4 regions of the Mesorhizobium sp. WSM1386 genome follow, and region 1 is predicted to be linked to each of the others. Evidence: riboswitches for the same ligand, from Rfam matches in the RefSeq annotation. Region 1 holds a riboswitch; each other region holds the start of a gene.
The links. A riboswitch is a leader RNA that binds a small molecule or an ion and turns the genes downstream of it on or off. The one in region 1 is predicted to bind cobalamin.
Positions count from the first base shown of each region.

Region 1 (7,615 bases):
ACAAGTGACTAAAGTAAGATGAGCGTGTGACTGCCGAAACGTATTTGGCCCCGCCGGTACTGTCGCATAGACACGCCGGGAAGCCCGCGCCTTGGGCCAAAATGGTGTCGCCTCGACCCAAACAGACCCGGATTTCGGCTGATGGTGGGCCAATATGACGGCCGGGCGGGCTCAGGCTAAGACACGAAGCCTCGGAGTTTTACATCAGTTATTAGGGGATTGTATCACCGGACCCCGCTCTCGAAATGAACGCAGCAACATGCCATGAATGCGGGGTGGCAGAATCGGCTCTTGACGTAGTCCCCATGCTGGCGAGATACAACACAAGCGGGCTCAGCAGGGAGCCTCCTTGCCGCCGCGCGCAAAAACCTCGATGACGTCCTCCTGATCGGGCTGTCCAACGCCGGTACGCACGGCTCGCAACAGATCCTTCAAAGAAAATCGCGGACTTTTAGCACTCTAAACCTCCCTGAATATGTACTTTGAGCTGCCGGTCGAGACCGTGGCGCTGTGGCCCCGTCGAAAGCAGAGCCGGCAGGAGCATTTGCCTTGTTCGAGGCGATGTATCGGAAACGATCCGCGATGCGGTGGAGCGTATCGACCTCGTCGGACGGCAAGATTGCCTCTGAAAGAGTGGGAGGACGCCAAATGGACGAAGTCAATACAACGAGTGCCGGCAAATGATGACACTGGTCAAGCGCCTAAAGGCCGCGGCTCATCTTGATCGACTTCGAATCCTGGGACTTTGTGCGCATGCGGACCTAACCGTCTGCGAGCTAGCAGAAGTTCTGAGTCTGGCGCGTGAGCACGTAATCGCACACGTCCGCCAGCTCGCCAGAGCTGGCTTTCTTCTCGGCAACGAACAGCGCCCCTGGCCTTCGTATCACCTCGAAGCAGGATGCTCGGACGGCGGCTTGGTTCAATTGTTGGTTGATCTCCTGCCCCACGGCGATGGCCATCACAGACAAGACCTACAGCGCCTGGAAGCGATACAGGGCGCGGTCAAAGGTGGCCGCCTGCTTGTCCCGAAACTTAGTCCCAATGGAGCGCGAAGCTGATATGAACAATTCGACTGGCGGGGCCATCGCGGAGCTTGATACTTGCGAATGGCCTCATCTGGCTGTCGCAGATTCCCGCGTTCACGAGCTGCTTTTAAGACAGGAGCGCCAGGAGCGGACGACCCTCAAACTTATCGCCTCCGAGAACTTCGTGTCCTCCGCGGTGCTGGAAGCGACCGGGTCTATTTTCACCAACAAGTATGCTGAGGGATATCCCGGCGCGCGCTACTACGCCGGAAACGAGATTGTCGATGAGCTTGAGAACCTCGCCATCGAGCGATTGAAGGCGCTATTCGGCTGTGAACACGCCAACGTGCAGCCTTATTCCGGCTCGCCGGCCAATCAGGCTGTCTGTCGAGCGCTGTTGTGTCCGGGAGACAAGATGATGGGCTTGGACCTCCCCGCCGGCGGGCATCTGACGCACGGTTGGGGCGTGAACTTCTCCGGCACGGACTATGAGCGAGTTCCGTACGAGCTACACGAAAAGACTCAGCAGATTGACCATGACCGCTTGCGCGAGACGGCCAAACGCGAACGACCGAAGCTCATTTGGGTCGGAGGAACTGCTTATCCGCGCATTTTTGACTATAAGGCAATGGCCGAAATCGCTTCGGAGGTGAACTCCTATCTGGTGGCCGACATCGCCCACATCAGCGGGCTCGTTGTCGCAGGCGTGCATCCGAATCCCGTTGGCCATTGCGATGTGGTCACCAGCACCTCCCACAAATCGATCCGCGGCCCTCGTGGTGGCTTCATCTTGTCAAGGAATGAAGACCGCTATCAGGCGCTCTATCATCCCAAGAGCAAACACAATCTGGCCAGACGCATAGACCGTGCCGTGTTCCCTCTCCTCCAGGGCGGACCGCACATGAATACGATTGCCGCGCTGGCTGTCGCTCTGCACGAAGCAGGGAATGCATCCTTCCGTGTGTACGGTCAGCAGATCGTCAACAACGCCAAGGCTCTGGCCCAGGCGCTTCTGGAGCGAGGTTATGAACTCGTAACGGGGGGCACTGACAATCACATGCTGATCCTTGATCCTCGGGACCGACCGCTGTCTGGGAAAGACTATGCCGAGCGCTTGTCGGAAGCAGGGATCATTACGAATTTCAACATGGTGCCGGGCGACCGGCGCCATCCCGCGCTCACCAGCGGCATACGGTTAGGCACGCCAGCAGTGACGTCGGTGGGGATGCGCGAGGCGGAGATGGTGCAGATTGCAGCGTTCATCGACCTGGTTTGCCGCCAGCCCGATGATTCGGACGTCCATGCCGGCGTGTGCAGAGACGTTGCCGACTTCTGTGCTGCGTTCGACATGCCTGGCATCTCCGACAGGTAAGGCGGCCGGATCAACTGTCACATCCGATTCCAACGTTTGAAGCGAGGACATTCTATGACCAGACAATTCGTGTTCTCTTCCGAATCCGTCGGTGCGGGACATCCCGACAAGATGGCCGACAATATCTCAGATGGCGTGCTTGATGCGATCCTTCGCAAGGATCCGAAGGCTCGTGTTGCTTGTGAAGCGTTGGTGAAGTCGGGGATGGTCGTTCTGGCTGGCGAGATCACCAGCCACGCGCAGATCGACTACAGCCAAGTTGCCCGCGATGTCATTTTGGACATTGGATATGACGACGATGCGATCGGCTTTGACGGCCGGCGTTGCGCCGTGATCTTGGCCTTGACCGAGCAGTCGCCTGACATCAGCCAGGGGGTCGACGAGGGACGAGGGCAGGATCTTGAGCAGGGAGCGGGGGATCAGGGCCTCATGTTCGGGTACGCGTGCAACGAGACCGAAACATTGATGCCGTTGCCAATCCAACTCGCTCACGATTTGACAAAAAAACAGGCAAAGGTGCGCCAAACCGGACGCCTTGGCTGGCTTCGCCCGGACGTTAAATCTCAAGTGTCCGTCCGCTACGAGGGTTTGCGCCCGGTAGCGCTTGATACCATAGTCCTGTCGACGCAGCATGACGAGGAGGTCTCACAAGCCACGGTGCGCGAAGCCGTGATTGAGGAGATCATAAGGCCGGTCTTGCCTCAGGACCTGGATACGACGGGGATAAGATTCCTGGTGAATCCAACAGGCCGGTTCGTGGTGGGTGGGCCGCGCGGCGATTGCGGGCTTACCGGCCGCAAGATCATCGTCGATTCCTACGGCGGCATGGGGCGTCATGGCGGCGGCGCCTTTTCGGGCAAGGACCCGTCCAAGGTCGATCGATCGGCCGCCTATGCGGCGCGGTACGTCGCAAAAAACGTCGTTGCCAGCGGACTTGCGGAGGTGTGCGAGGTTCAGCTTGCTTATGCGATCGGTGTGGCCGCGCCGGTCTCAGTCCTCGTCAATACATTCGGAACCGCAAAGATTGATGAAAAAAGGATCGAGCGCGCCGTCCTTGAGCTTTTCGATCTCCGGCCGAAAGGCATCATCAAGACGCTTGATCTCTTACGGCCGATTTACCGCAAGACCGCGACATACGGACACTTCGGCCGCGAAGAGCCGGAGTTCACCTGGGAAAAGACGGATAGAGCTGACGAGCTGTTGCGAGAGGCAGGACCGGCAGCTGCGTGATGCACGGGTATTGGATGCGTCGGCATATGGCGACCCCTCCACACTCGCCAAAAACAGGCCGGCCCCGGCGTGGCGAGAAGCCGGCTCTGGTTTTTGGCGGAGATATTGATGCCGGATTATGACGTGCTTTGCATCGGCAATGCCATTGTCGACATCATCGCCCAGTGCGAGGAGGAATTCCTCGAAACCAACGGCATCATCAAGGGCGCGATGAACCTCATCGATACCCACCGCGCCGAACTGCTCTACAGCCGCATGGGTCCGGCGATCGAAGCCTCCGGCGGCAGCGCCGGCAACACGGCGGCCGGCGTCGCCTCCTTCGGCGGCCGTGCCGCCTTCTTCGGCAAGGTTTCCAACGATGCGCTGGGCGAAATCTACGCGCATGACATCCATGCGCAGGGCGTCGCCTTCGACACCAAACCGCTCAAGGGCGAGCCGCCGACGGCCCGCTCGATGATCTTCGTCACCCCCGACGGCGAGCGCTCGATGAACACCTATCTCGGCGCCTGCGTCGAGCTCGGGCCGGAGGACGTCGAGGCCGACAAGGCGTCTGGCGCCAAGGTCACCTATTTCGAGGGCTATCTGTGGGATCCGCCGCGCGCCAAGGAAGCGATCCGGCAGACGGCCAGGCTGGCGCACGCGGCAAACCGCGAAGTGTCGATGACACTTTCGGATTCGTTCTGCGTCGACCGCTACCCCGACGAATTCCTCGAGTTGATGCGCTCGGGCACGGTCGATATCGTCTTTGCCAACAGCCACGAGATCAAGTCGCTCTACCAGACATCGTCGTTCGACGAGGCGCTGGCGCAGATCCGCAAGGATTGCCGGATCGCCGCCGTGACGCGGTCCGAGAAAGGCTCCGTCATCGTGCGCGGCGACGAGACCGTGGTCATCAAGGCCCCGCCATCAAGGAGCTGGTCGACACGACCGGCGCCGGCGACCTCTACGCCGCCGGCTTCCTGCATGGCTACACGCAAGGCCGCGACCTCAAGACCTGCGGCGACCTTGGCTCACTGGCGGCCGGATTGGTGATCCAGCAGATCGGCCCCAGGCCCCGGCAGAATTTGCGCCGCGAGGCTGAACAGGCGGGGCTGTTGTAGGGCAATATTTCGGCCACATATTGCCCACCCCTCCCCCTGTGCAGGCTGTCCAGACGAGCGCGTGTAAATCGAACGCGTACCAGTCCGAGAAGGAGGCCGGTTTTCTCTAAATTTCTGATTGTTGAGGCTCAGGAACACTGTCGCACTTCGGGCCAGTACTGCCGTCCGATCATGAATGGCCCACACGCGCCATTTTTTGACGAAGTCGTTTTGAGACGGGATCGTACAAAACGCAGATTCGGGAGCCAAAGTCTGCACACGCGAGAGTTCGCGCAGAGGCTCAGCTGGACGGCGACATGGAACTTGGAAACACGCCGCAGGCGAACAATTCACATAAGCACATAAACATTTCTTTATGCGTCATTGACAACAATGCGAGCGGCTGCGATTGTCGGCGTGTCGTGGTTCTTCGCAAGGCGTTGCCCCTGCGGAACTAAGAGGGAAGCCGGTGCAATGCCGGCGCTGCCCCCGCAACTGTAAGCGGCGAGCCAACCCACCAATGTCACTGGGGCGAACTGCCCCGGGAAGACGGGCAGAGGCTGTGACCCGCGAGCCAGGAGACCTGCCACGGTAACAACGTCCACGGGCGGGGTGTCTGGTGGCCGCGGCAGCTCGGCGTTGAGGCCGGACTGTCAGCGCCTTCCTTGTCCCCGCCCCAACCATCGGGGTATGGAATGAATGTCTCCCAGCAAGTTCCCACAGCAACGCTTGGCGTGCCGCGTATCGGTCGCCGGCGAGAACTGAAATTCGCGCTCGAAAGCTACTGGTCCGGAAAATCTTCTGCTACCAGCCTTCTGGCGACGGCAAAGGCGCTCCGTGCAGCCAGCTGGAACGAGCAGCACGACCGCGGCGTGTCAAAAATCCCGTCGAACGATTTCTCACTGTATGACCATGTGCTCGACACGGCAGCAATGGTCGGCGCCGTGCCAGCTCGTTACGGCTGGACGGGCGGCGAGGTCCCGCTTGACAACTACTTCGCGATGGCGCGCGGCACGCAAGGCGATAGCGCGGGTTGCGGACACGCCAGTCACGGGCATGCAGTTCAGGGGCAGCGCGTGACCGCAATGGAAATGACCAAATGGTTCGACACGAACTACCACTACATCGTGCCGGAACTGGCGGACGATCAGACATTCGCCCTCTCGTCGACCAAACCAGTCGATCACTTTCTGGAGGCAAAAGAGCTCGGCATCCATACACGCCCGGTCATCCTTGGACCGGTGACCTTCCTGAAGCTGGCGAAGTCTCCCGACCAGGGCTTTAATCCCATAGCGCTGCTACCGCGCCTGCTGCCGGTCTACGAGCAACTCCTGCAGAGGCTGGAGCTCTCGGGGGCCGACTGGGTGCAGATTGATGAGCCGGCGCTTGTGCTCGATCTCAACCCGAACGAACGAGCTGCCTTCAAATTCACCTACGGGCAGCTGTCTAAAGCCGCGCCCAAGTTAAAAATTATGCTGGCTACCTATTTCGGGCCGCTGGGAGACAATCTCGAGACCGCGCTTTCACTGCGCCTGGCGGGCCTACATCTCGACCTCGTGCGCGCTCCCGAGCAGTTGGAGACGGTTGGTCGGCTCGCACCAAAGGATCTGGTGCTCTCACTTGGCTTGATCGACGGCCGCAATGTCTGGCGTGCGAACCTGACTGCCATTCTCGACCGGATCAAGCCGGTCATTGCCGGCTGGCCGCTGGACCGCGTCGAAATTGCGCCTTCCTGCTCAATGCTTCATGTGCCGATGGACCTGCGAATGGAGACCGCGCTCGATGTAGACGTCCGTTCGTGGCTGGCATTCGCCGCCCAGAAGACTGAAGAGCTGCTCGTGCTGGCCCAAGCTTTGTCCGAAGGCAGGGAGGCCGTAGCAGGCGCCCTGAAAGCTTCTGCCGAGGCGGGCCGCCGCGCGCGCAATGTCGACAAAGGTCCATGATCCGCTCGTCCACGGGGGCGTTAGCAGCATTGACGGCGCCATGAAGCAACGAAAGAGCGCATTTGCCAAGCGCTCGAGAGTCCAGGCTGACGCACTCGGCTTGCCGCCGTTCCCGACGACCACCATCGGGTCCTTCCCGCAGACGCCCGAGGTGCGCAGGGCACGCTCCGCTCATGCTAATGGCCGACTGAGCTATATCGACTACCAGGCCTTTCTGAGGAAGGAGACCGAGGCGGCGGTCCGTTGGCAGGAAGAGATCGGGCTGGACGTGCTGGTACATGGCGAGTTCGAACGCAACGACATGGTGCAGCATTTCGGCGAGCAGTTGTCCGGCCTCGCCTTCACCCAGCATGGCTGGGTGCAAAGTTATGGGTCGCGGCTCGTGCGCCCTCCCATCATCTTCGGCGACGTATCGCGGCCCAATCCGACGACGGTCTTCTGGTGGCAATTTGCCCAGTCGCTGACGAAAAAGCCGGTGAAGGGCATGCTCACTGGTCCAGTGACGATTCTTAACTGGTCTTTTGTGCGCGACGACTTACCCCGCGCCGAGGTCTGCCGGCAGATCGCACTCGCGATCCGTGATGAAGTGGCCGACCTCGAAAGAGCTGGCGCCAGGGTGATCCAGACCGATGAGGCCGCGTTTCGCGAAGGTTTGCCCCTTCGGAAGTCCGATTGGAAACATTATCTCGGCTGGGCTGTCGAATGCTTCCGGCTCGCTTCGACGGGTGTAGAGGACGCGACCCAAATTCATACCCACATGTGCTATTCGGAGTTCAATGAGATCATCGACTCGATCGCTGAACTGGATGCGGACGTGATTTCAATCGAGACGTCGCGCTCCAAAATGGAACTGCTGGACGCCTTCACCAAGTCCAAATATCCGAACGAAATCGGTCCCGGCGTCTACGATATTCACTCACCACGTGTCCCGGAGATCGGCGAGATTTTGCATCTCGCCCAACTTGC
Region 1 is NZ_CM148373.1:6,429,047-6,436,661, forward strand. It holds gene AC0NIH_RS31360 (hypothetical protein) at 777-959, opposite strand; gene AC0NIH_RS31365 (serine hydroxymethyltransferase) at 1,060-2,397, shown strand; gene metK (methionine adenosyltransferase) at 2,452-3,627, shown strand; partial or broken gene AC0NIH_RS31375 (adenosine kinase) at 3,736-4,727, shown strand; cobalamin riboswitch at 5,113-5,311, shown strand; partial or broken gene metE (5-methyltetrahydropteroyltriglutamate--homocysteine S-methyltransferase) at 5,402-7,615, shown strand, end outside.

Region 2 (7,615 bases), 690 kb from region 1:
CTGGTGCTTGCCTTGCCAGTTGAGCGGACCATAGGATTTCAGCCGATGTTTCAAGCCCAGCCGCTCGAAGCCCTCGGGATCCTGCTTGAGCGTGGCAAACAACGGATGCGCGGTCGGCCCGTTGGCAAGGTCGATCAGCACATAGTCGTCGCCGACACTGTCGAGCCCGTTGAGCAGGCCGGCGACGACCGTTCCCGATTTGCCGGCGCCGCCTGCTCCGGCGAGCAGAATTCCCTTGCCGCCGACACCCAGCGTGCCCGCATGGGCCAGCCGCATGCCGCGCGCCGCATATTCCCAATGCAGGAAGGGGCGGAGCGGCGCCCCCGGCTCCCAAGGCGGGAACCTGTCATCGGCGGTCATCAGTTGAACGCCCAGACGGCGACCGGGGTCGTAGAACTGCCAGAAATCCAGGTCGTGGAAATGGTTGCCGCGCAGTCCGGCTTCCGCCAGCCGGCTGGCGAAGGCATGCTCCGTGAAGGGTCCTTGGCCCCAACTGGCTGGCGCCGCGATGCCATCCACGCCGGGATGGGCGACGAAGATGCGGCAGGTGTTGGCAGCCGCCCCATTGCCCGGAGCAGCGACAAAGCCGTGAACGACGGCATTCGCCAACGCGCCGGCACTCAGATGTGCGGTCAGCTCCAGATGCGGCAGGCCCACCGTGCGCGTCAGCGGGTAATGCGCGGCGCTGCTTTCGGCCTGCGCCAGCACATGACGTGCGTAGTCCGCTAGGTTCTCGAGAGTGACTTTCGGCATGGTTTGCCTGTTCCGACGCCGCCCAGCGACGAGAGTGCCTGACGCGCGTGCCTCAGTTGGCCTGCTTCACCGCGGGCCAACCGAGGGGTTCCTCGACCTCGTGGATGGGGTCAACGACGATGAGATCGGCAAGGTCGTCGTGGATATCGACCTTGAGGGGCTCGCTGGCACCCGCAAGCTGAGCCAGCAATTCGCTGGGAACCGGTCTTGCCGCGGCATCGGTCACGGCCGCCAGCAAGCCGAATTCGAGCAATTGTGAAACAAAGCCGTCAATCTCGGCGGCACCCAGCGCGCCGGTCGCCGTTGCGGCGCCGACCAGTTCGGAGGCAGGCACGCCGGACGACAGCGCATCCCAAAGCCTGCTGCCTGAATCCGAGAAGCCGAAATATTTGCCCGTCGTCAGGTCGAGAACGACGGCTTCGCCGTCGAAGGATTCAAAGACGATGTCCTTGCTCGCTATGGCATAGATGCCGGATTGTCGCATGTTTGCTCCCCGCCGAAGCAGGCCGCGCGGATGATCGCCGGCCCTCACGGTCAACCCTACCGTTGTAGAGGCGTCTAACCATTTGCAGGGTTTTTGGCAAGATGGCCCGCAGGCCCGGCGAGCGCGACCGCAGGCCCTGCCTGCCGGTTACGCCTCGATTTCCAGTGCCGACAGCGGCTTGGAGCAACAGGCCAGGATGAAGCCGTCGTCGATCTCATGATCGAGGATGCCGCCATTGTGGCTCATCTCGACATCGCCGGAGACCTTCTTCACCTTGCAGGTTCCGCACAGGCCGAATTCGCAGGCGGCGGGGATCCGCACGCCCGAAGCGCGCGCCGTCTGCAGCACCGTCTGGCCGGCGACGCATTCGGCGTCGACCTCCGAAAGCGAGAAGCGGATTGGCGTTGCCGCTTCGACCGGAACGACCGTGCCGCCTTCCGCGGGCGCCGCGAACGGCGCCGGGACCTCTTCCACGGCAGGGGCCGCAAAGCTCTCCTGATGATATTGCGTCATGTCGAAGCCCGCGGCTTCAAGCATGCCGCGCACGGCGCGCATGAAGGGATCGGGGCCGCAGCAGAAGATTTCGCGCTCGCGGAAATCCGGCGCCAGCAATGGCAGCCGGATCGCGTCGATGCGGCCCATATGGCCGTACCAGCCCTCGCGGCTCGACCGCTCCTCGATCATGAAGCCGAGCGACAGGCCGGGCATATGGCCGCCGAGCAGTTCGAGCTCCTTGCGGAAGATGATCTCTTCCGCGCGCCGCGCGCAATTGACGAAGCCGACATCGGTCCACGGCGCGCAGTCGTTCAGCCAGCGCAGCATCGACATCATCGGTGTCACGCCCGAACCGGCCGAGATGAACAGATATTTGGCCGCCGGATGGCTGTGCAGCGAGAAGTCGCCTGCCGGCCCGTAGGCCTTGACGTGCGAGCCGGGCACCAGATGGTCGAACATCCAGCGCGTGCCGATGCTGCCGGCCTGCGCCTTTACCGTCACCGCGATCGAGAATGGCCGCGACGGTGACGATGACAGCGTGTAGGTGCGCATCAGCGGCCCGTCCGAAGTCGGCAGCTCCAGCGTCACGAACTGGCCCGGTTTGTAGCGGAACCAGGTCTGGTTGTCGGACCGGAAGGTGAAGGTCTTCACGTCGGGCGCCTCATCGCTGACGCCGATCACTTCCAGCACCTGGAGCCGGTCGTTCCACGGCGCCATCTGGTCGAGATGGCGATAGAGGCCGAGATCCGTCATCGCATTCATCCTCTGGTCCTTCTTGCCCGGCTCATGTCGTGTTTGGGCGACATGAGCTCACGCAACGCTGCGCAGCGCCGGCTTGCCGTCTTCGGCAAGGCGCGGACCGATGAAGCGGGCGTACCAGTCGACGAACTGGATGACGCCGCCCTCGTGCAACTCCGAATAGGGGCCGGGCTCATAGGCCGGCGACAGGATGCCGAAGGCGTTCTCCTCGACGATGCGGCGGTCCTGGTCGTTGGTCTCGGTCCACACATGGGTGAGTTCGGCGAGATCGTAGTCGACGCCCTCGACCGCATCCTTGTGGACCAGCCATTTGGTCGTCACGGCGGTTTCCGTGGCGCTGATCGGCAGCACGCGGAAGGTCACGGCATGGTCGATGAGGATATGGTTCCATGTCGTCGGGTAGTGATAGTGCATCAAGGTGCCGATGCGGTCGGCCGAGACGTTGTCGGAGAGGTTCTTCCTCACCGCCCGCTTGCCACTCATCGTGTAGCTGACGGCATCGCGCAGCAGCGGCGCGCGGGTGGCGCGATACTGTCCGGCCGGATCGATGCGGAACTTGCTCGGCAGGCCGGCCGCCTCGCATTTTGCCCAGTGCGCCAGCATCTCCGGATCGCTGTCGGCGCCCTGCACGCCGGTCACGGTCGGTGCTTCCGGGAACGTCTTGCACAATTCCGGGTGATTGCCCGCGCAATGATAGCACTCGCGGTTGTTTTCCCAGACGAGCTTCCAATTGCCCTTCTCGATGATCGTGCTCTCGAAGGCGATCTTCGCCTCGCCGAGCCGGTGCGGCTTGAGGTAGGGTTCGATTATCGCCCACATCGGCGCGAAGTCGGCCGGCTCCTTGCCCAGGCAGATGAAGATATAGCCGGCGACGCTTTCGCAGGCGACCGGCTTCAGCCCGAACTGGCTCTTGTCGAAACCCTCGGCCATCTGGCGGGCGAACAGCAGGCGGCCGTCCAGCTCATAGGTCCACTGGTGATAGGGACAGACCAGTTTGGCGGCCACGCCCTTCTCGGTGTTGCAGACGCGGCTGCCGCGGTGGCGGCAGGAATTGTGGAAGGCGTTGATCTTGCCCTGCTGATCGCGCACCAGCACGACCGGATAGTCGCCGATCTGCACGGTGATGAAGCTGCCTGGCTTGGGCAGCTCGCAATCATGGCCGATGAACAGCCAATCGCGATACCAGATCAGCTCCATGTCGAGCTTGAAGTAGTCCGGATCGGTGTAAAAGGGCTGTTCCAGCGAAAAGCCCTGTCTGCGGCTGTTCAAGAGCCTCAGCATGTCGTTGCGAGCATCCATGTCCTGTCCTCATATCCAAGGACTGAACTGGTGGTGATGGAGGAAGGATCGGACGCAGGCCGGCGCCAGCCGGGCATGCATCATCCGCCCCTTGACCGCCCACCGCGATCAGTCGAGTTCTAGCAATCTCGGGCTGGTTTCCGGGCTCTGGAGTCGTCCTTGCGGACCATCGCGACACCTTCCCAGGCTTTCGCCCAGTGGTCTCCCGTTGCGACTTGAACTCCACCACCGTTGCGGGGGCAGCGCCGGATTCTGACCGGCTTCCCAATTCTCCACTCCGTCGTCACGAAGCGGCACCTGAGATGGCGTGATCTAATCACGGCATGCATCGCGGCGTCGGCATGAAAACGACATCGCATCCATGCGGCGCGACACGCATGCAAGATCGTCCCTACAATGATCGCGACCGTTGCAGCCGGCTCGTTGCCAGCACCCCAAACGTTGTTTTTCGAGCCTTGGCCGGAGCCAAAAAAGGTTAACAGTTTCGAAAAGTGACTATTAGCGGAGTCTAAAATCGAACCGAACGGTTCGTTTCTGTTGACGGTGCGTGCAGGACGTTGTGAACGCTGGGCCTCCGACACAGTTGGTGATAGCTCCCTTGATCTTATCTAACCAATTGATATCAAAAAGAAAAACATTGATGTGGAAGCCGTTGGTACAATTTCAAGTGGTGGATTCATGGTCCACGCGGAACAACTTCGTGATTGGAAACGGCCATCTGGCTTTCCCACATCCGCCCTGTCCGAACGACGCGATTTCATCCCAAGACACGCCGCTAGACGGACGGAAAAATACTGGAGTACCCAAAATGAAAAAGATTGTTCTCACTGCCGCCGCCCTTCTGGCCATTTCCGGCAGCGCCTTCGCTGGTAGCGACCATTATAGTTCGGACCATTACGGTTCAAATGCGACCCCTGCAGCCACTGCCGTCGACAGCTCGTACACCGCTTCGGTCAAGAAGTCGGAACCGGCTGCTCAGACGCCTGTCCAGGGTGCCGACCACAACCTCTTCGGTAACCACTAACCGCCGGTTGACGGCTGCTTGCCCGCCGTCCTGGCGAACTCAAAAATTCATCAAAATTCAGGAGACTTGAAATGAAGAAGATCATCCTTGCTGCCGCCGCCGTCCTGGCCATTTCGGGCAGCGCTCTCGCCGGCAGCGACAACTATGGCGCCAACCAGCCTGCCGTGACTTCGACCGACAATTCGTACACGGCTTCGACCAAGAAGTCGGAACCGGCTGACCAGAAGCCTGTCGTCGGCGCCGACCACAACCTCTTCGGCAACAATTAAAGCCGACCCGACAATGGCGGGTTTGCCTGCCATGCCGTGGAATTCGAGACTTCAGGAGACTTGAAATGAAGAAGATCATCCTTGCTGCCGCTGCCGTCCTGGCCGTTTCCGGCAGCGCTTTTGCCGGCAGTGACAACTATGACTCCAATGGCGCCAACCAGCCTGCCGTGACTTCGACCGACAATTCGTACACGGCTTCGACCAAGAAGTCGGAACCGGCTGACCAGAAGCCTGTCGTCGGCGCCGACCGCAACCTCTTCGGCAACAACTAACAGCCGACCCGGCAGCGGCGGGTTTGCCCGCCGCTGCCTTCAGGAGACTTGAAATGAAGAAGATCATCCTTGCTGCCGCCGCCGTTCTGGCGATTTCCGGCAGCGCTTTCGCCGGCAGCGACAATTATGGCTCCAATGGCGCCAACCAGCCTGCCGTGACTTCGACCGATGTGGACGCTTCGCATACCGGTTCGATCCGCGACAGCGGCTCGCCTGTCTACAAGCTGCTCAATTCGTCGGGCAACGTGCAGAAGCCGGCCCCTCAGAGCAACGACCGGGACCACGTCGGCAATCACTAACAGTCGAAGTCGGTTTTAAGAATGAGCGGCGGGCATGGCCCGCCGTTTTTTGTCGTTGAGGTCGGCTTTTAGCTCAAGCCGCCTTTGCTTCCGCCTCGTGCAGCGCGAAGGACCGGCCATCCGCGTCGAAGATATGCAGGTCCTCGGCATTGGCGCTCAGCCGCAATGTCGAGCCGCGCTTGACCTCGACATTGCCGGGCAGCTTGGTCACCAGCGGCAGGTCGGCGCGGCCGATGTCGACATAGACCAGCTGGACCTCGCCGAGCTGTTCGACATAATCCACCGTGCCTTCGAACAGATAGTCCGTGCCGCTGGCGATGATCAGATCCTCTGGCCGCACGCCGAAGCTTACCGCCGCGCCCTTCGCCGAAGCCGGTGTCGCGATCGGCACCGTCGCCTTGCGGCCACCGACGTGGCTGACGACGGTCGGGTTTCCGGTCTTGTCGATGGTCGCCGGCAGGATGTTCATGGCCGGCGAGCCGATGAACTGGGCGACGAACAGATTGCCGGGCTTCTTGTAGAGCTCCATCGGCGTGCCGACCTGTTCGATATGGCCTTCCTTGAGCACGACGATGCGATCGGCCAGCGTCATGGCCTCGACCTGGTCATGGGTGACGTAGATCATGGTCGTGTTGGGCATCGATTCCTTGAGCTTGGCGATCTCGATGCGGGTGGCGACGCGGAGCGCCGCGTCAAGGTTCGACAGCGGCTCGTCGAACAGGAACACTTTCGGATTGCGCACGATGGCGCGGCCGATGGCGACGCGCTGGCGCTGGCCGCCCGACATCGCCTTGGGCAGCCGGTCGAGATATTTGGTCAGCTGCAGGATCTCCGCTGCCTGGCGCACGCGACGGTCGATCTCGGCCTTGTTCTCTTTGCCGATCTTCATCGAGAACGCCATGTTGTCGTAGACGGTCATGTGCGGATAGAGCGCGTAGGACTGGAACACCATGGCGATGCCCCGCTTCGACGGCGGCACGTCGTTGACCACCTCGCCATCGATCTTGAGCTCACCTGAGGTGATTTCCTCGAGCCCGGCTATGGAGCGCAGCAGGGTCGACTTGCCGCAGCCCGACGGACCCACGAAGACGATGAACTCGCCCGATCTGATATCGAGGTCGATGCCGTGGAGAATGTTGAGATTGCCGTAGGACTTCTTCACTTGCCTCAAATTGACATCGGCCATTGGTTCCTCCCAGTAATTCCTAAAATTCAGTCGATGCGTCCGAACCAGGCGCCGTAACCGCCGAGTTCGATCGAACCGGTGCTCGCCTGCCCGGAAAACCCGTGTCCCGGCAAAGGGTGCAGTGATCGGCCGCCAAGGTCAACCTTGGCCGGCTTGGCGCCAAGGTTGAAGACACAGACGATCTGCTCGTTGCCGGCCCGGCGGGTGAAGGCGACGGTGTCGCCCTGGCTTTCGATGAAGGTGATATCGCCCTTGGCCAGCGCGGGGTGGGCGCGCCGGAAGGTGAGAAAGCGCCGGTAGTGCTCGAGCAGGGAAGTCTCGTCGCCCTGCTGCACATTGACGGCCTGCGACAGGTGCTTGGCCGGCACTGGCAACCAGGGTTTTGCCTGGGAAAAGCCGCCGTTCTTGGCGTTGCCATCCCACACCATGGGCGTGCGGCAGCCGTCGCGGCCCTTGAACTCCGGCCAGAAGCGGATGCCGTAGGGATCCTGCAGATCCTCGAAGCGCAGTTCGGCCTCGCCGAGGCCCAGCTCTTCTCCCTGGTAGATGCAGACCGAGCCGCGCAGCGACATCAGCAATGCCGAGATCACCTTGAGATAGGCGGTCGGATCGGCTTCGCCAGCCGCCCAGCGCGAGGCCGGGCGCATCACGTCGTGGTTGGAGAACGCCCAGCACGACCAGCCGTCGGTTGCGACCTTGCCGAAGGTTTCCAGCACCGAACGGACCTTGGCGGCGCTGATCTTTTCCGGCGCCAGGAAGTCGAAGGAATAGCACA
Region 2 is NZ_CM148373.1:389,495-397,109, reverse strand. It holds gene AC0NIH_RS01840 (serine kinase) at 1-753, opposite strand, end outside; gene AC0NIH_RS01835 (PqqD family peptide modification chaperone) at 806-1,237, opposite strand; gene AC0NIH_RS01830 (FAD-binding oxidoreductase) at 1,385-2,485, opposite strand; gene AC0NIH_RS01825 (aromatic ring-hydroxylating oxygenase subunit alpha) at 2,543-3,790, opposite strand; cobalamin riboswitch at 3,905-4,106, opposite strand; gene AC0NIH_RS01820 (DUF680 domain-containing protein) at 4,599-4,814, shown strand; gene AC0NIH_RS01815 (DUF680 domain-containing protein) at 4,886-5,083, shown strand; gene AC0NIH_RS01810 (DUF680 domain-containing protein) at 5,149-5,355, shown strand; gene AC0NIH_RS01805 (DUF680 domain-containing protein) at 5,409-5,654, shown strand; gene AC0NIH_RS01800 (ABC transporter ATP-binding protein) at 5,728-6,840, opposite strand; gene bglA (beta-galactosidase BglA) at 6,867-7,615, opposite strand, start outside.
Region 2: linked by a shared signal. The riboswitch ahead of AC0NIH_RS01825 (aromatic ring-hydroxylating oxygenase subunit alpha) and the one ahead of metE (5-methyltetrahydropteroyltriglutamate--homocysteine S-methyltransferase) in region 1 are both predicted to bind cobalamin.

Region 3 (7,615 bases), 2.9 Mb from region 1:
GATTTCGGCCAGCCTTTCGGGTGTCAGGTCCTCGAACGTGTCCTTGAAGACCATGACCATCGGCGCGTTGACGCAGGCGCCGAGGCACTCGACCTCCTCCCACGACAAGGTGCCCTTGTCGTTGGTGTGGAACTGGTCGTGATGGATTTTCGAGCGGCAGACATCCATCAGCGCTTCCGAGCCGCGCAGCATGCAGGGCGTGGTGCCGCAGACCTGGATGTGCGCGCGCGTGCCGACGGGATTGAGCTGGTATTGCGTGTAGAAGGTCGCGACCTCGAGCCCGCGGATACGCGGCATGCCGAGCATGTCCGAAATCGTCTCGATCGCCGCCTTGGTGACCCAGCCTTCCTGCTCCTGCGCTATCATCAGAAGCGGAATGATCGCCGACTGCTCGCGGCCCTTGGGGTATTTCTTGATCCATTGCTTCGCTACGGCCGCATTCGCCCGGTTGAAGGCGAAGGAGGCTGGCTGGACGCTGGCTTCTGCGAGACGGCGGACTGACATTTAGCGATCGACCTCACCAAACACGATGTCGAGGGAGCCAAGAACGGCGGTGACGTCGGCCAGCATGTGGCCGCGGCACAGGAAATCCATGGCCTGCAGATGCGCGAAGCCGGGCGCGCGCAGCTTGCAGCGGTAGGGCTTGTTGGTGCCGTCGGAGACCAGGTAGACGCCAAACTCGCCCTTCGGCGCCTCGACGGCCGCATAGACCTCGCCGGCCGGCACGCGATAGCCCTCGGTGTAGAGCTTGAAGTGGTGGATGAGCGCTTCCATCGAGCGCTTCATCGCCTGGCGCTTCGGCGGCACCACCTTGCCGTCGAGGTTCGACACCGGTCCGGTGCTTTCCTTGCCGAGCAGGAGATCGACACACTGGCGCATGATCTTCGCGGACTGCCGCATCTCTTCCATGCGCACCAGGTAGCGGTCGAAGCAGTCGCCGTTCTTGCCGATCGGAATGTCGAAATCCATTTCCGAATAGCATTCATAAGGTTGCGACTTGCGCAGGTCCCAAGGCGAGCCCGAGCCGCGCACCATGACGCCCGAAAAGCCCCAGGCCCAGGCATCGGCCAGCGAAACAATGCCGATATCGACATTGCGCTGCTTGAAGATGCGGTTGCCGGTGAGCAGCTTGTCGAGATCGTCGAGCGACTTCAGGAACGGATCGATCCACTTGCCGATATCCTCGACCAGCTGGCGCGGCAGGTCCTGGTGGACGCCGCCGGGGCGGAAATAGGCGGCATGCATGCGCGAGCCGGAGGCGCGCTCATAGAACACCATCAGCTTTTCGCGCTCGACGAAGCCCCACAGCGGCGGCGTCAGCGCGCCGACGTCCATGGCCTGCGTCGTCACATTGAGGATATGCGACATGATGCGGCCGATTTCGCAGTAGAGCACGCGGATCAACTGGCCGCGCCTTGGCACCTCGATGCCGAGCAGGCGCTCGGCGGCCAGCGCAAAGGCATGCTCCTGGTTCATCGGCGCGCAATAATCGAGCCGGTCGAGATAAGGCACTGCCTGCAGATAGGTCTTGGCCTCGATCAGCTTTTCCGTGCCGCGATGCAAGAGCCCGATATGCGGATCGACGCGGTCGACGACTTCGCCGTCCAGTTCGAGAACCAACCTCAAAACACCATGCGCTGCAGGGTGTTGCGGGCCAAAATTGATGTTGAAGTTACGGACGGAGGTTTCAGCCATTTACTGCTTTGCCTTCTCGTCACCCGGCAGCACGTAGTCCGTACCTTCCCACGGGGACAAAAAATCGAAATTGCGGAATTCCTGCTTGAGCTCGACCGGCTCGTAGATGACGCGCTTGGCTTCGTCGTCGTAGCGCACTTCGACAAAACCGGTCAGCGGGAAATCCTTGCGCAGCGGATGGCCTTCGAAGCCGTAGTCGGTCAACAGGCGGCGCAGATCGGGATGGCCCGAGAACAGCACGCCATAGAGATCGTAAGTCTCGCGCTCGAACCAGTCGGCACCCGGGAACACGCCGGTGATCGACGGCACCATCGTTTCCTCGTCGGCCTGCACCTTGACGCGGATGCGGACATTCTGCCTCGGCGACAACAGGTGATAGACGACGTCGAAGCGCTTGGCCCGCGACGGATAATCGGCGCCGCAGACATCGATGATCGAGATGAACTGGCAGCGCGGGTCGTCGCGCAGGAAGGTCACCACCTCGACCAGGTTTTGCGGCTCGACATGGACGGTGAGTTCGCCATAGGCGAGCACCGCGTCACTGAAGCGGCCAGGCAGCTTCTCGCCGAGATAGGTCGACAGTTCGCTAAGGGATGCGGCCATGGATTTACCGTTCGATCGTGCCGGTGCGGCGGATCTTCTTCTGCAGCAGAAGAATGCCGTAGAGCAGGGCTTCGGCGCTCGGCGGGCAGCCGGGCACATAGATGTCCACCGGCACGACGCGGTCGCAGCCGCGCACCACCGAATAGGAATAGTGGTAGTAGCCGCCGCCATTGGCGCACGAGCCCATCGATATGACGTAGCGTGGCTCCGGCATCTGGTCGTAGACCTTGCGCAGCGCCGGCGCCATCTTGTTGGTCAGCGTGCCGGCCACGATCATGATGTCGGACTGGCGCGGAGACGCGCGCGGCGCGACGCCGAACCGCTCCGAGTCATAACGCGGCATCGAGGTATGGATCATCTCGACCGCGCAGCACGCCAGACCGAAGGTCATGAACATCAGCGAGCCGCTGCGCGCCCAGGTGATCAGCGCCTCGGTCGAGGTGACCAGGAAACCCTTGTCGGCAAGCTCGTTGTTGATTTCGAGGAAGAAGGGATCGTCCTGTCCCACCGGCTTGCCGGTGTTGGGATCGATGATACCCTTGGGCTTCGGCGCGACGAGGGTGCCTGAACTGTCGTTCAATCCCATTCCAGCGCTCCTTTTTTCCATTCATAGGCAAAGCCGATGGTCAGCACTGCCAAAAACACCATCATCGACCAGAAGCCGAGCATGCCAATCTTCGAGAAGGACACCGCCCAGGGAAACAGGAAGGCGACTTCCAGGTCGAAGATGATGAACAGGATCGACACCAGGTAGAAGCGGATGTCGAATTTCATGCGGGCATCGTCGAACGAGTTGAAACCGCACTCGTAGGCGGAAAGCTTTTCGGGATCGGGGTTGCGGTACGCCACCAGGAACGGTGCGGCCAGCAGTGCCAGGCCGACAACCAGCGCCACGCCGATGAACATGACGATGGGCAGGTACGAACTGAGAAGTGCGTTCATGCAGCGGCTTTCCGTTGGCGCCAATCCACTTTGATTACAGCACCGGACCTTAATGCGGAAGCGTGACAGTTTAACCGCTGAACCGTTTTAAGGGGCCTATGCTGCAACGCGGCGAGGGTTAGCGCAGCACTTCCAGCGAAGCAAGTCAAACCTTGTTCAAAACGCGGTGCTGGACGGCATATACGGAGAAACTGGTCCGATACGCTCCCGTTTGATTTCCTTCGCTCTTTACTCCACTTTTCTCTCCTGACATGGATGCCGCCAAAACCCTGCTAGCATGGGCAGGAATCACCCATCAAACGACGGTCAACGAGTTACAAGAGTCGCATCCGAATGAAGGAAAAGATCTCGCTTGCCACCGCCCGGCGCGTCGCGCTCGCCGCTCAGGGTTTTCTCGACCCCCGCCCTAATGGCACGCCCGACCGCCGTCATTTCGCCCGCGTTCTGTCCCGCACCGGCCTGCTGCAGATCGATTCCGTAAGCGCGGTGGTGCGCGCGCATTATATGCCGCTCTATTCGCGCCTTGGCCCCTACCCGCTCGCTCTGCTCGACAACGCCGCCGTCACCCGCAAGCGCACGGTGTTCGAATACTGGGCGCACGAGGCCTCCTTCCTGCCGGTGGAGACCTGGCCGCTGATGCGCTGGCGCATGCAGCGCGCCGAGCAAGGCAAAGAGATGTATCTGGGGCTGGCCAAATGGGGCCGCGAGCACGCCGCCTATATAGAAGAGATCTACCGCGAGGTCGTCGCGCGCGGCCCGATCGCTGCTTCCGCGCTCGAAGGCCAGAAAGGCTCGGGCGGCTGGTGGGGCTGGAGCCACGCCAAGCATGCCTTCGAATGGCTGTTCTGGGCCGGGCGCATCACGACGGCGCACCGCCGCGGGTTCGAGCGCTTCTATGACCTGCCCGAGCGCGTGCTGCCGCCGGCGATCCTAGACCTGCCCGTACCGGCCGCCGAGGACGCGCACCGCGAATTGCTGCGCATCTCCGCCCGCGCCCATGGCGTGGCGACATCAGGCGATTTGCGCGACTATTTCCGCCTTTCCCCCGCCGACATGAAGGGCCGCCTGGAGGAATTGGTCGAACTCGGTGAGCTGCTGCCGGTGCGCGTCGAAGGCTGGGATAAGCCCGCTTACCTGCACAAGGATGCGCGTCTGCCCAGGAAAATCGACGCCCGTGCCTTGCTGGCCCCGTTCGATCCCGTGGTCTTCGAACGCTCGCGCTCGGAGCGGCTGTTCGATTTCCACTACCGTATCGAGATCTACACGCCGGCCGAAAAGCGCCAATACGGCTATTACGTCCTGCCGTTCCTGCTCGGCGACAGGATTGTAGCGCGCGTCGATCTCAAGGCCGATCGGCCGGCGAGTGTGCTACGCGTCCACGCAGCCTATGCCGAAGCTGGCGCACCGCCTGAAACCGCCGCCCAGCTTTTCGAGGAATTGAAGCAAATGCAGGGCTGGCTCGGGCTTGAGCGCATGGAAGTGACGCCCGCTGGCGACCTCGGACCGTCACTTGCCGACATCGCCATGTCGTAGGCCCGCGTTGACAGTCCTGCCCGCAACAGCCTAAATCCGCTCCAGACGGTCTCTTCTCTTCAATGAGAGGGGCTAAGAGGGAATGCGGTGCGGGATGAAAAAATCTCAAATCCGCGGCTGTCCCCGCAACTGTAAGCGACGAGCCAAGGCCGAAAGCCACTGGGAATTCCCGGGAAGGCGGCTAACCAAGGCGATGACCCGCGAGCCAGGAGACCTGCCGTCTGCGACAACATAATCCGATCGCCCGGCGGGTTTCCGGGCAAGGAGCCCGGTTTTTTGGACCAGAACAGCAGTTTTTCGGCTGGCACAGCGGACAATTCGTCCGCCGACAGCGATGCCTTGTCCGGCGTCACCGTGATCATCTGTGCCTCGTGCCGTGACGAAACCGGCTCCGACGCCCATCCCCGCGCCGGCGAACTGCTGGCTGAGGATACGCGCAACGCCGCCTCGGGCGAAGATATCTGCGTCCGCACCGTCGAATGCCTCGGCAATTGCAAGCGCCGGCTGAGCGCCGCGATCCTGCGCGATGGCTGCTGGAGCTATGTCATCGGCGACCTGACCACGGCCAGCGGCGCCGACCTTGTCGCCGGCGCAAAGCTCTTCGCCACTTCGACCGACGGCCTCATCCCGTGGCGTGGCCGGCCCGATAGCCTCAAGGGTGGCCTCGTTGCCCGCATCCCTCCTCTCGACATGCTGAAGGACTGACCATGACTGCTCCAGATTCGTCCGCCAACCTTTCTCGCGTTCCCTGCACCGTCGTCACCGGCTTTCTCGGCGCGGGCAAGACGACACTGGTCCGCCATCTCCTGGAAAACGCCGGCGGCAAACGCATTGCCATCATCGTCAACGAGTTCGGCGACATCGGCATCGACGGCGAGATTTTGAAGGGCTGCGGCATCGACACCTGTCCGGAGGAAAACATCGTCGAATTGGCCAATGGCTGCATCTGCTGCACCGTCGCCGACGATTTCGTGCCGGCGCTCGACCAGATCCTGGCGCTGACGCCGAAGGTCGACCACATCCTGATCGAGACCTCGGGCCTGGCTCTGCCCAAGCCGCTGGTCCAGGCCTTCCAGTGGCCGACGGTGAAAAGCCGCGTCACGGTCGACGGCGTCATCGCCGTGGTCGATGGCCCGGCGCTGGCCGAAGGCCGCGTCGCCAACGACATGGACGCGCTGCAGGCGCAGCGCGCTCAGGATGAGAGCCTCGACCATGACGACCCGGTCGAGGAAGTGTTCGAGGACCAGATCGCCTGCGCCGACCTGATCATCCTGTCGAAGAGCGACCTGATGGACGCCGCAGGCTCAGCCCGCGCCAACGCCATCATCAACGAACACTCCGCCCGCGCCGTGAAGATCGTGCCGACCTCGCATGGCAAGGTCGATCCCTCCGTGCTGCTCGGCCTCGGTCTCGCAGTCGAGGACGACATCGAGAACCGCAAGTCCCATCATGACGGTGCGTTCGACCACGAGCATGACGACTTCGACACCTTCATCGTCGACATTCCCTCGATCGCCAATCCCGACGAGCTGGCAAAGCGCGTCGCCAACGCCGCCGAACAGGAAAACGTCCTGCGCGTCAAAGGCTTCGTCGAGGTCGGCGGCAAGCCGATGCGGCTCTTGCTCCAAGCCGTCGGGCCGCGCGTCAATCATTACTATGACCGCGCCTGGACGGCTGAGGACGATCGTCGTTCGCGCCTCGTCGTCATCGGTCTCAAGGGGCTGAACCGCCCGGCGATCGAACGCATACTCGCCGGCTGATCTCGGACAGGCCGCGATGCACATCCTCACCACGACTTCCGCCTCGCTCGACGATCTCGCCGAGCCGGTCGACCTGCGGCAGACGCCGGCGGATATCGTGGCGCTGTCCTTCACCGACAGCGATCTGGCCGGATTGGCGGAGGCGTGGAAGGCCGATGCTGGCCGCTTGCCCTCGATGCGGCTCGCCGCACTGCGCGACCTGCGTCATCCCATGTCCGTCGACCTCTGGGTCGACAGCGTCGCCCGCCATGCCAAGATCATCCTCGTGCGCATCCTCGGCGGCCACGACTGGTGGCGCTACGGCTGCGACCAGCTCGCCGCGACCGCCCGCGCGCACGGCATTAAACTGGCGCTGCTGCCGGGTGAGAGCCACGACGAGGATCTCCGCCTCATCAAAGCCTCGACGCTGCCGCGCGAGGAGTTGGATAGCCTGCTCGGCTATTTCCGCGAGGGCGGCCCGGCCAATATGAGTGCGCTGATGCGGAGGCTGGCGGGGCTGGCTGGGCAGGATGCGGAAATTGCCGAGCCGGTCGAAGTTCCAAAAGTCGGCTACTACGAGCCCACACGCGGCATCGTCCCCCTCCCCCGAGGGGAGGGTCCGGCCGCAGGCCGGGGTGGGGTCCTCTCCGGAGCGCGCCGACTCAAGGAAACGTCGCCCCCGGTCGTACCGACCCCACCCGGCCCTGCGGGCCACCCTCCCCTCGAGGGGGAGGGAAACGCCACGCCAGTCATCCCCATCCTCTTCTACCGCTCGATGCTGCTAGCCGCCGATGTCGCGCCGATCGATGCCCTTTTCGAAGCACTCACCCAACGCGGCATAACCCCCGTCCCGATCTTCGTCTCCAGCCTCAAGGACCCGGCATCCCTGGCCTTCGTGGAAACCGCGCTCGCCACGCTGAAACCTGCCGCCATCATCGCCGCGACCGCCTTTGCCTCCGGTGCCGAACCCGGCGTCGAAACCCTGTTCGACCGCGCCGGCGTGCCCGTCTTCCAGGTCATCGTCGCCACCACCCGCCGCGACGTGTGGGAAAACAACCAGCGCGGCTTGGCGCCCGCCGACCTCGCCATGCACGTCGTGCTGC
Region 3 is NZ_CM148373.1:3,482,069-3,489,683, reverse strand. It holds gene AC0NIH_RS17150 (NADH-quinone oxidoreductase subunit E) at 1-504, opposite strand, end outside; gene AC0NIH_RS17145 (NADH-quinone oxidoreductase subunit D) at 505-1,695, opposite strand; gene AC0NIH_RS17140 (NADH-quinone oxidoreductase subunit C) at 1,696-2,298, opposite strand; gene AC0NIH_RS17135 (NuoB/complex I 20 kDa subunit family protein) at 2,303-2,884, opposite strand; gene AC0NIH_RS17130 (NADH-quinone oxidoreductase subunit A) at 2,875-3,240, opposite strand; gene AC0NIH_RS17125 (winged helix-turn-helix domain-containing protein) at 3,574-4,773, shown strand; cobalamin riboswitch at 4,803-5,009, shown strand; gene AC0NIH_RS17120 (DUF1636 family protein) at 5,050-5,478, shown strand; gene cobW (cobalamin biosynthesis protein CobW) at 5,481-6,533, shown strand; gene AC0NIH_RS17110 (cobaltochelatase subunit CobN) at 6,550-7,615, shown strand, end outside.
Region 3: linked by a shared signal. The riboswitch ahead of AC0NIH_RS17120 (DUF1636 family protein) and the one ahead of metE (5-methyltetrahydropteroyltriglutamate--homocysteine S-methyltransferase) in region 1 are both predicted to bind cobalamin.

Region 4 (7,615 bases), 910 kb from region 1:
CCGATGCCGATGCCTGTCATCACCCAGGTGATCCCCTCGGTCAGCATCGCTTCCGGCACATGCCGTTCGATCAGGCCGAACGCCGTGATGAAGGTCGGCGAGATCGCGACGCCGCTGATGAAGACGGTCAGCGCCAGCAGCGGCACGCTGTCGGCGGTGAGCGGCAGCAGCGTGCCGAGCGCGACCAGGGCGACCGCAATGGCAAGTTGGCGTTGCAGCGGCGCCTTGAGGTTGAACGCGCCGACGACGATGCCCAGCGCGAACGATCCCAGCGCATAGACGCCGATGACCAGGCTCGCGGCACCCGGCTGGCCGAGTTCCCTGGTGATCGCCACGGTGCTCACTTCCGTCGTGGCGAACGTCGCGCCGATGAAGATCAGGGCGAAGGTGATGATCTGCACCGGCCGCAGGCGGATCGCCGAACCGCTGGAGCCATTGGCTACCGGTCGCACTTTCGGCTCGGTCGAGCGCTGCAGGATGAAGGCCATCGATCCGACGGCGAGAAAGAACGTGCTCGCCAGCATGCCCGCCTCCGGGAACAGGCCGGCACTGAGGCCCACCGACAGGGATGCTCCGGCGATATAGACCAACTCGTCCGCCGCCGATTCGAAGGCGAACGCGGTGTTCATCTGAGGCCGGCCCCGGAAAATCTCGGTCCAGCGCGCCCGCACCATTGCCGGCATGCTGGGCATGGCTGCCGCCAGCAGCGCCGACACGAACAGCGTCCATATAGGCCAGTCCTGATTGGCGGACGCAATCAGTATGATGAAAGCGAGCACGGAGATGATGGTGGTGGGCACGACAATTGGGGTCTGGCCAAGACGGTCCACCAGCCTTGATATTTGCGGCGCCAGGAAAGCGTTGGCCAACGCGAATGTCGCCGAGACGGCGCCCGCCAGCCAGTACTCGCCGCGTGTCTGCGACAACATCGCCACGATGCCGATCGGAGCCATGGCAATCGGCAGGCGCGCCATGAAGCCGGCAGTTGCAAAGCCCTTGGCGCCAGGGGCGCGAAAGATTTCCGAATAGGGGTTCTGCATGATCCTGTTCCTCGACAAAGGACAATTCGACAATTACATACGAAGCGTATGAGTGTTAGATAGACCATACGTCGCGTATGTCAATTGGCATACGAGACGTATGTGAATGGGGCCAGACGGAATGCACAGACCTCGCAAGGAGATGATCGCGCAGACGCGTGCCAAGCTGATCGCCGCGGCCCGCCAGGCTTTCGGCACCATCGGTTACGCCGAGGCCTCCATGGATGATTTCACCGCGTCGGCCGGGCTGACGCGCGGCGCCCTCTATCATCACTTCGGCGACAAGAAGGGACTGCTGGAGGCGGTTATCGCCGAAATCGACGCCGAGATGGCGGCTCGGGTGAATGAGGTCGCATCGAGAGCGCCGAACCGCTGGCAACACTTCGTCGACGAGTGCACGACCTATATCGAAATGGCGTTGGAGCCGGAGATCCAGCGTATCATGTTCCGCGACGGTCCGGCCGTGCTGGGCGATCCGGCACAATGGTCGAATGCCAATGCCTGCGTCGGTTCAATGACCGATCATCTGACCGCGCTGCAGGGGGAGGGAGTGGTCGTCCCGAGCGTCGACCCCGAGACCGCCGCACGGCTGATCAACGGCGCCAGCAGCCAGGCGGCGCAGCGGATCGCCAATTCGAACGATCCCGAAGCGACATCGAGGAAGGTGGTGGCGGCGTTTAAGCAACTGCTCGAAGGCCTGCTCAGGAAACCGGGTTCGCAGCCGAACTGACATCCCGTCCGCGGTCCGGGATCCGCCCGCGATTGACAATCTTCGGGTTGAGCGCATCCTTCCCAGCCATCTCTGAGGGGATTCGGGGCATGTGGGATTTCGATATCGGCAGGTCGGTGTCCATCATGATGCGGACCTGGCCCTTCATTGTCTTTCGCATGGTCGTCTATTTCGGTATCACGCTGGCCTACATCATGGCGACCGGCACCGGTGCCTCGGTCGGCTATGGCGTCGGCCATATCTCCACAGATCCCGACGGGCCGATGTCCTTTGCCCTATGGGGCGGCGTGGTTGGCTTCGGCGTCGTCTCGATCGCCGTCTACTGGATCCGGGAATACATCCTCTACGTCGTCAAGGCCGGCCATATCGCCGTCATGGTCCATCTGATCGACGGCCAGGACGTCCCCGGCGGCCAGAACCAGATCGCCTATGCCAGGCAAGTCGTGACCGAGCGGTTCGCCGAGGCCAACATCCTTTTCGTCGTCGACCAGCTGGTCAAGGGCGCCATTCGCACCGTCACCGGCCTGCTCGGAGGCATCGCCGCCTTCCTGCCGATTCCGGGCCTGAGCGGTCTTGTCTCCTTCATCAACACGGTGATCCGCCTTTCGCTGACCTATGTCGACGAGATCATCCTCGGCTATAATATCCGCATCAATTCGTCCTCGCCCTTCGAGACGGCCCGGCAAGGCGTGGTGCTCTATTCCCAGAACGGCAAGACCATGGTCAAGAACGCCGTCTGGCTGGCGGTGATCATGTGGGGCGTGTCCTTCGTCATCTTCCTGTTGATGCTGGCTCCTGCCGCCGCAATTCTCTTCATCATACCGGGGCAACTGGCTGGTTGGGCCTTCGTGCTCGCCATCATCTTTGCCTGGGCGTTCAAGGCGGCTTTCATCGAGCCTTTCGCCATCGCCTGCCTGATGCAGGTCTATTTCAAGACCATCGCCGGCCAGGTGCCCGATCCCGCCTGGGACGCCCGGCTCGCCGAGGCATCGTCGAAATTCAGGGAACTCAAGGACAAGGCGCTGGCCTCCTCCGGCGGCTCGCGCTGGGACACGGCCGGCGCGACACGCTGATCGGCGGGGCTTACCGCCACCGCATCGACGGCGTTGAGGCGCGCCACCGTCGATTTGAGCCGCATCTCGCCTTGGCCGCAAAAAGTCTCGCTCATGATCAGTTCGGGCAACGGTAGGCGTCGGCCCCAGCCATGCGTTTCAAGGTCCGGTTTGGGCGCAAATTCGGAGACCCGACCGACGCAGAGATAGGCGACCGGCGTTACGTGATCGGGAATGGACAACAGGCTTTTCAGCGCCCCGGCCTCGATGATGCTGACCCAGCCGACGCCGACGCCCTCGGCGCGCGCGGCCAGCCAGAAATTCTGCACCGCGCAGACCGTGCTGTAGAGGTCCATTTCCGGATTGTGCCAGCGTCCCAGCGGTGAGCCCTGCGAGCGTTGTCGGTCACAGGTGATGCAGATGTTGAGCGCGCTTTCGCAGATGCCTTCCAGCTTGAGCTTGCGGTAGAGCGCCTGCCTTTCCTCTTCGATGGCCGGCAATTCCTGCTCGCGCGCGGCCAAGAACAGGTCGCGCACCTCCGCTCGTCGTGCGGCATCGCGAATGACGATGAAGTTCCATGGCTGCATGAAGCCGACCGACGGCGCGTGATGGGCGGCAAGCAGCAGCCGCGCCAGCACCTCGTCGTCGAGCGCGTCGGGCAGGAAGTGGCTGCGCACGTCACGCCGCGTGAACATGGCGCGGTAGACCGCGTCGCGCGCCATCTGGTCAAATCCGTCGCTACCAGGAGCGGTCATGTGTTCCGGCATCGCTTGTCCCCTTGCGATTGCTATCGATGCCAGCCGCCTGACCATGCGGATGACGATGTCTGCCAGGCCGGTCTTCTGGCTTGGGATCAACCCGCGTCCGGCGCCTTCCCGTCATCGACAGTGGCATTCACCGGCGCGGTCCCCCTCACAGCGTTGGGCACGCCACGGAATTCAACCGTGTTCCCGATTCTCCCGCTTGCGGCGGGCACCAGGCAGTGCCGGCGACCTTACGCCGAACCGCTGAGGGCGCCAATCCCCGCAGCGACGCCAATGGACGCAGGCGTGATTTTCCCCAGCGATCGAGCCGCGATGCATGGCCATCGCGGCGCCGGGGCACTAGATAGGGAGCATGGCCACTCGTCTCTACACGCATCCGATCTTCCTCGAACACATCACGCCGCCTGGCCACCCCGAGCGGCCGGATCGCTTGCGCGCCATCGAGCGCGTGCTCGACGACGAGGCCTTTGCCGCGCTCGATCGTGTCACGGCGCCGGAAGGTGACGAGGCCACCATCCTCTACGCGCATCCCGCCGATTTCGTCGCCCGCGTGCGCGCCGCCATCCCTGACCAAGGCATCGCCCGCATCGATGCCGACACCACCGCCAGCCCGAAGAGTTGGCAAGCGGCGATCGCGGCGATCGGCGCCGCCAATGCCGCCGTCGACGATGTCTTTGAGGGCCGCGCCGACAATGTCTTCGTCGCAGCGCGGCCTCCCGGCCACCATGCCGAAAAAACCACGGCCATGGGCTTCTGCCTCTTCAACACGGCGGCCATCGCCGCGCGTTATGCGCAGAAGAAGCATGGCATCGAGCGCGTGGCGGTCGTCGACTGGGACGTGCATCACGGCAACGGCACGCAGGACATTTTCTGGGATGATCCCTCGGTGCTCTACTGCTCGACGCATCAGATGCCGCTCTACCCCGGCACCGGCGCGAAGGACGAGACCGGCGCCGGCAATATCGTCAACGCGCCGCTGGCGCCGCAGACCGGCAGTGAGGTGTTTCGCGATGCCTTCCTGTCGCGCGTGCTGCCGGCGCTCGACAATTTCGCGCCGGAATTGATCGTCATTTCCGCAGGCTTCGATGCGCACCACCGCGACCCGCTGGCCGAGATCAACCTGACCGAGGACGATTTCGACTGGGCGACCGGCCAGCTGATGCAGCGTGCCGCGCGCCACAGCGGCAACCGGCTCGTCAGCCTGCTCGAGGGCGGCTACGATCTGCAGGGATTGGCATTTTCGGTCGCCGCCCATGTCGGGCGACTGATGAAAGGATGAACGATGGCTGGTGAGACCAACGAAGACGTCAAGGCGATGAGCTTCGAACAGGCACTCGACGCGCTGGAGAAGATCGTCGATGATCTGGAGCGTGGCGACGTGCCGCTCGACCAGTCGATCAAGATCTATGAGCGCGGCGAGGCATTGAAGGTGCATTGCGACCGGCTGCTGAAGGCTGCCGAGGACAAGGTCGAGAAGATCAGGCTGTCGCGCGACGGCAAGCCGGTCGGGACGGAGCCGCTCGACCCGGACTGAGGCGCGCAGCCGTCTCACCGGTTTTTGGACACGATCGTGATTGAGTATAGAGTTCGTCTCGATTGAAATGGCTCCAGGACAAGAGGAGATACGGAAGCGATGTGCAGAAACATCAAGACCCTGTTCAATTTTGATCCGCCGGCAACCAACGACGAAGTCCGCGACGCTGCACTTCAGTTCGTCCGCAAGCTGAGCGGAACGACGCGGCCCTCGAAGCAGAACCAGCACGCGTTCGACCGTGCGGTCGAAGTCATCGCGGCATCGGCGCGCGAGCTTCTCGATTCGCTTGAAACCAACCAGCATCCGCGCAATCGCGAAGAGGTTGCGGCCAAACTGCGGGCAAAGGCGGCGATCCGCTTTGCCTGATGTGGCCAGGGCGGTCCTTGGCCGCTGACAAGGAGAGTTCATGAGCTTCTTCCCAGGGAAAGACCCTGAAGCCGGCGACGCCTTTGCCAGCGACCAGATCGAGCTGATGGTCATCCCGAATGCCAAGGACATTGGCGGCTTTGAAGTCCGCCGCGCCTTGCCGACCGCCAAGAGACGGCTGGTCGGTCCGTTCATCTTCTTCGACCGCATGGGACCGGCGATCCTGCGCGCCGGCCAGGCGCTCGATGTCCGCCCGCATCCGCATATAGGCCTGTCGACGGTGACCTATCTGTTCGACGGCAAGATCCGCCATCGTGATTCCCTGGGCACCGAAATGGTGATCCAGCCCGGCGACGTGAACCTGATGACCGCCGGCCGCGGCATCGTGCACTCCGAGCGCACGCCGGAAGAACTGCGCGGCGCGCCGATGTCGATCTCCGGCCTGCAGACATGGCTGGCGCTGCCCGACGACAAGGAAGAGGTGGCGCCGGTGTTCGAGAACACCGCTGTCTTGCGGCTTCCCGATGTCGACGCCGAAGGCGTCAGCGGCCGCATTGTCATCGGCGATTTCCAGGGACTGCGCTCCCCGGTGCGCACCGACTCCGAGACGCTCTACGCCGATCTCAGGCTAGCGCCGGGCGCCAGCGTGAAAATCCCAGCCGATGCGGAAGAACGCGCCATCTATACGCTGGAAGGCGAGGTCGCGATTTCAGGCGACGTCTTCCCGGCCGAACGGCTGCTGGTGTTCCGGCCCGGTGACGACATCATCGTATCGTCGCAAACCGGTGCGCATTTCATGCTGTTCGGCGGCGCCTCGCTCGGTTCGAAGCGGTATATCTGGTGGAATTTCGTCTCGTCGTCCAAGGAGCGCATCGAACAGGCCAAGCAGGAGTGGAAGACGGGCCGCTTCGATATCGTTCCAGGAGATGAGGAAGAGTTTATTCCGCTGCCCGAAAGCTGAAGAAGGTCGGCGAGGGGACCTGATCGATCCGCGTCACCGACACGCATTTACTTTCGCCGGCCGGCGGCCTATCCCGCCGTTGAACAGAAAGCCCGAGCACCCGTGAACGCAACGCCGCATACGCCGCTTCTCGACAAGGTCCGTATTCCGGCGGACCTGCGCGCACTTGCCGAGAGCGAGCTGCCGCAACTGGCGTCCGAACTTCGCCTCGAACTGATCGACGCCGTGTCACGCACGGGCGGTCACCTGGGTGCCGGCCTCGGCGTGGTCGAACTGACGGTGGCGCTGCATTATGTCTTCGACACGCCGGATGACCGGCTGATCTGGGATGTCGGCCACCAGGCCTATCCGCACAAGATCCTGACCGGCCGCCGCGACCGCATCCGCACGCTGCGCCAGGAAGGTGGTCTGTCCGGCTTCACCCGCCGCGCCGAGAGTGAATACGATCCCTTTGGCGCCGCCCATTCCTCGACATCGATATCGGCTGGCCTCGGCATGGCCGCCGCGCGCGACCTCTCCGGTGGCCGCAACAACGTCATCGCCGTCATCGGCGATGGCGCCATGTCGGCCGGCATGGCCTATGAGGCGATGAACAATGCCGGCGCGCTCGATGCCCGTCTCATCGTCATCCTCAACGACAACGACATGTCGATCGCCCCGCCGACCGGCGCCATGAGCGCGTATCTGGCGCGGCTTGCCTCCGGCAAGGCCTATGCCGGCCTGCGCGACTTCGGCAAGAAGCTGACCTCCTACCTTGGCAAGCGCGCCGACCGCGCGATCACAAGGGCGGTCGAGCATGCACGCGGCTACGTCACCGGCGGCACGCTGTTCGAGGAACTCGGATTCTACCATATCGGCCCGATCGACGGTCACAATCTCGAGCATCTGATCCCAGTGCTGAAAAACGTCCGCGACAATGGCGAAGGGCCGGTGCTGATCCATGTCGTCACCCAGAAGGGCAAGGGCTATGCGCCGGCCGAAGCCGCCGCCGACAAATATCACGGCGTCAACAAGTTCGACGTCATCACCGGCGCTCAGGCTAAGGCGCCGGCCAACGCGCCGGCCTACACCAAAGTGTTCGCCGAAAGCCTGATCCAGGAGGCCCGCGAGGACGACCGTATCGTGGCCGTCACCGCCGCCATGCCGAGCGGCACCGGCCTCGACCAGT
Region 4 is NZ_CM148373.1:5,522,115-5,529,729, reverse strand. It holds gene AC0NIH_RS27180 (MFS transporter) at 1-1,040, opposite strand, end outside; gene AC0NIH_RS27175 (TetR/AcrR family transcriptional regulator) at 1,162-1,770, shown strand; gene AC0NIH_RS27170 (hypothetical protein) at 1,860-2,843, shown strand; partial or broken gene bluB (5,6-dimethylbenzimidazole synthase) at 2,930-3,589, opposite strand; cobalamin riboswitch at 3,638-3,817, opposite strand; gene AC0NIH_RS27160 (histone deacetylase family protein) at 3,939-4,865, shown strand; gene AC0NIH_RS27155 (exodeoxyribonuclease VII small subunit) at 4,869-5,120, shown strand; gene AC0NIH_RS27150 (DUF2277 domain-containing protein) at 5,220-5,486, shown strand; gene AC0NIH_RS27145 (pirin family protein) at 5,527-6,447, shown strand; gene dxs (1-deoxy-D-xylulose-5-phosphate synthase) at 6,550-7,615, shown strand, end outside.
Region 4: linked by a shared signal. The riboswitch ahead of bluB (5,6-dimethylbenzimidazole synthase) and the one ahead of metE (5-methyltetrahydropteroyltriglutamate--homocysteine S-methyltransferase) in region 1 are both predicted to bind cobalamin.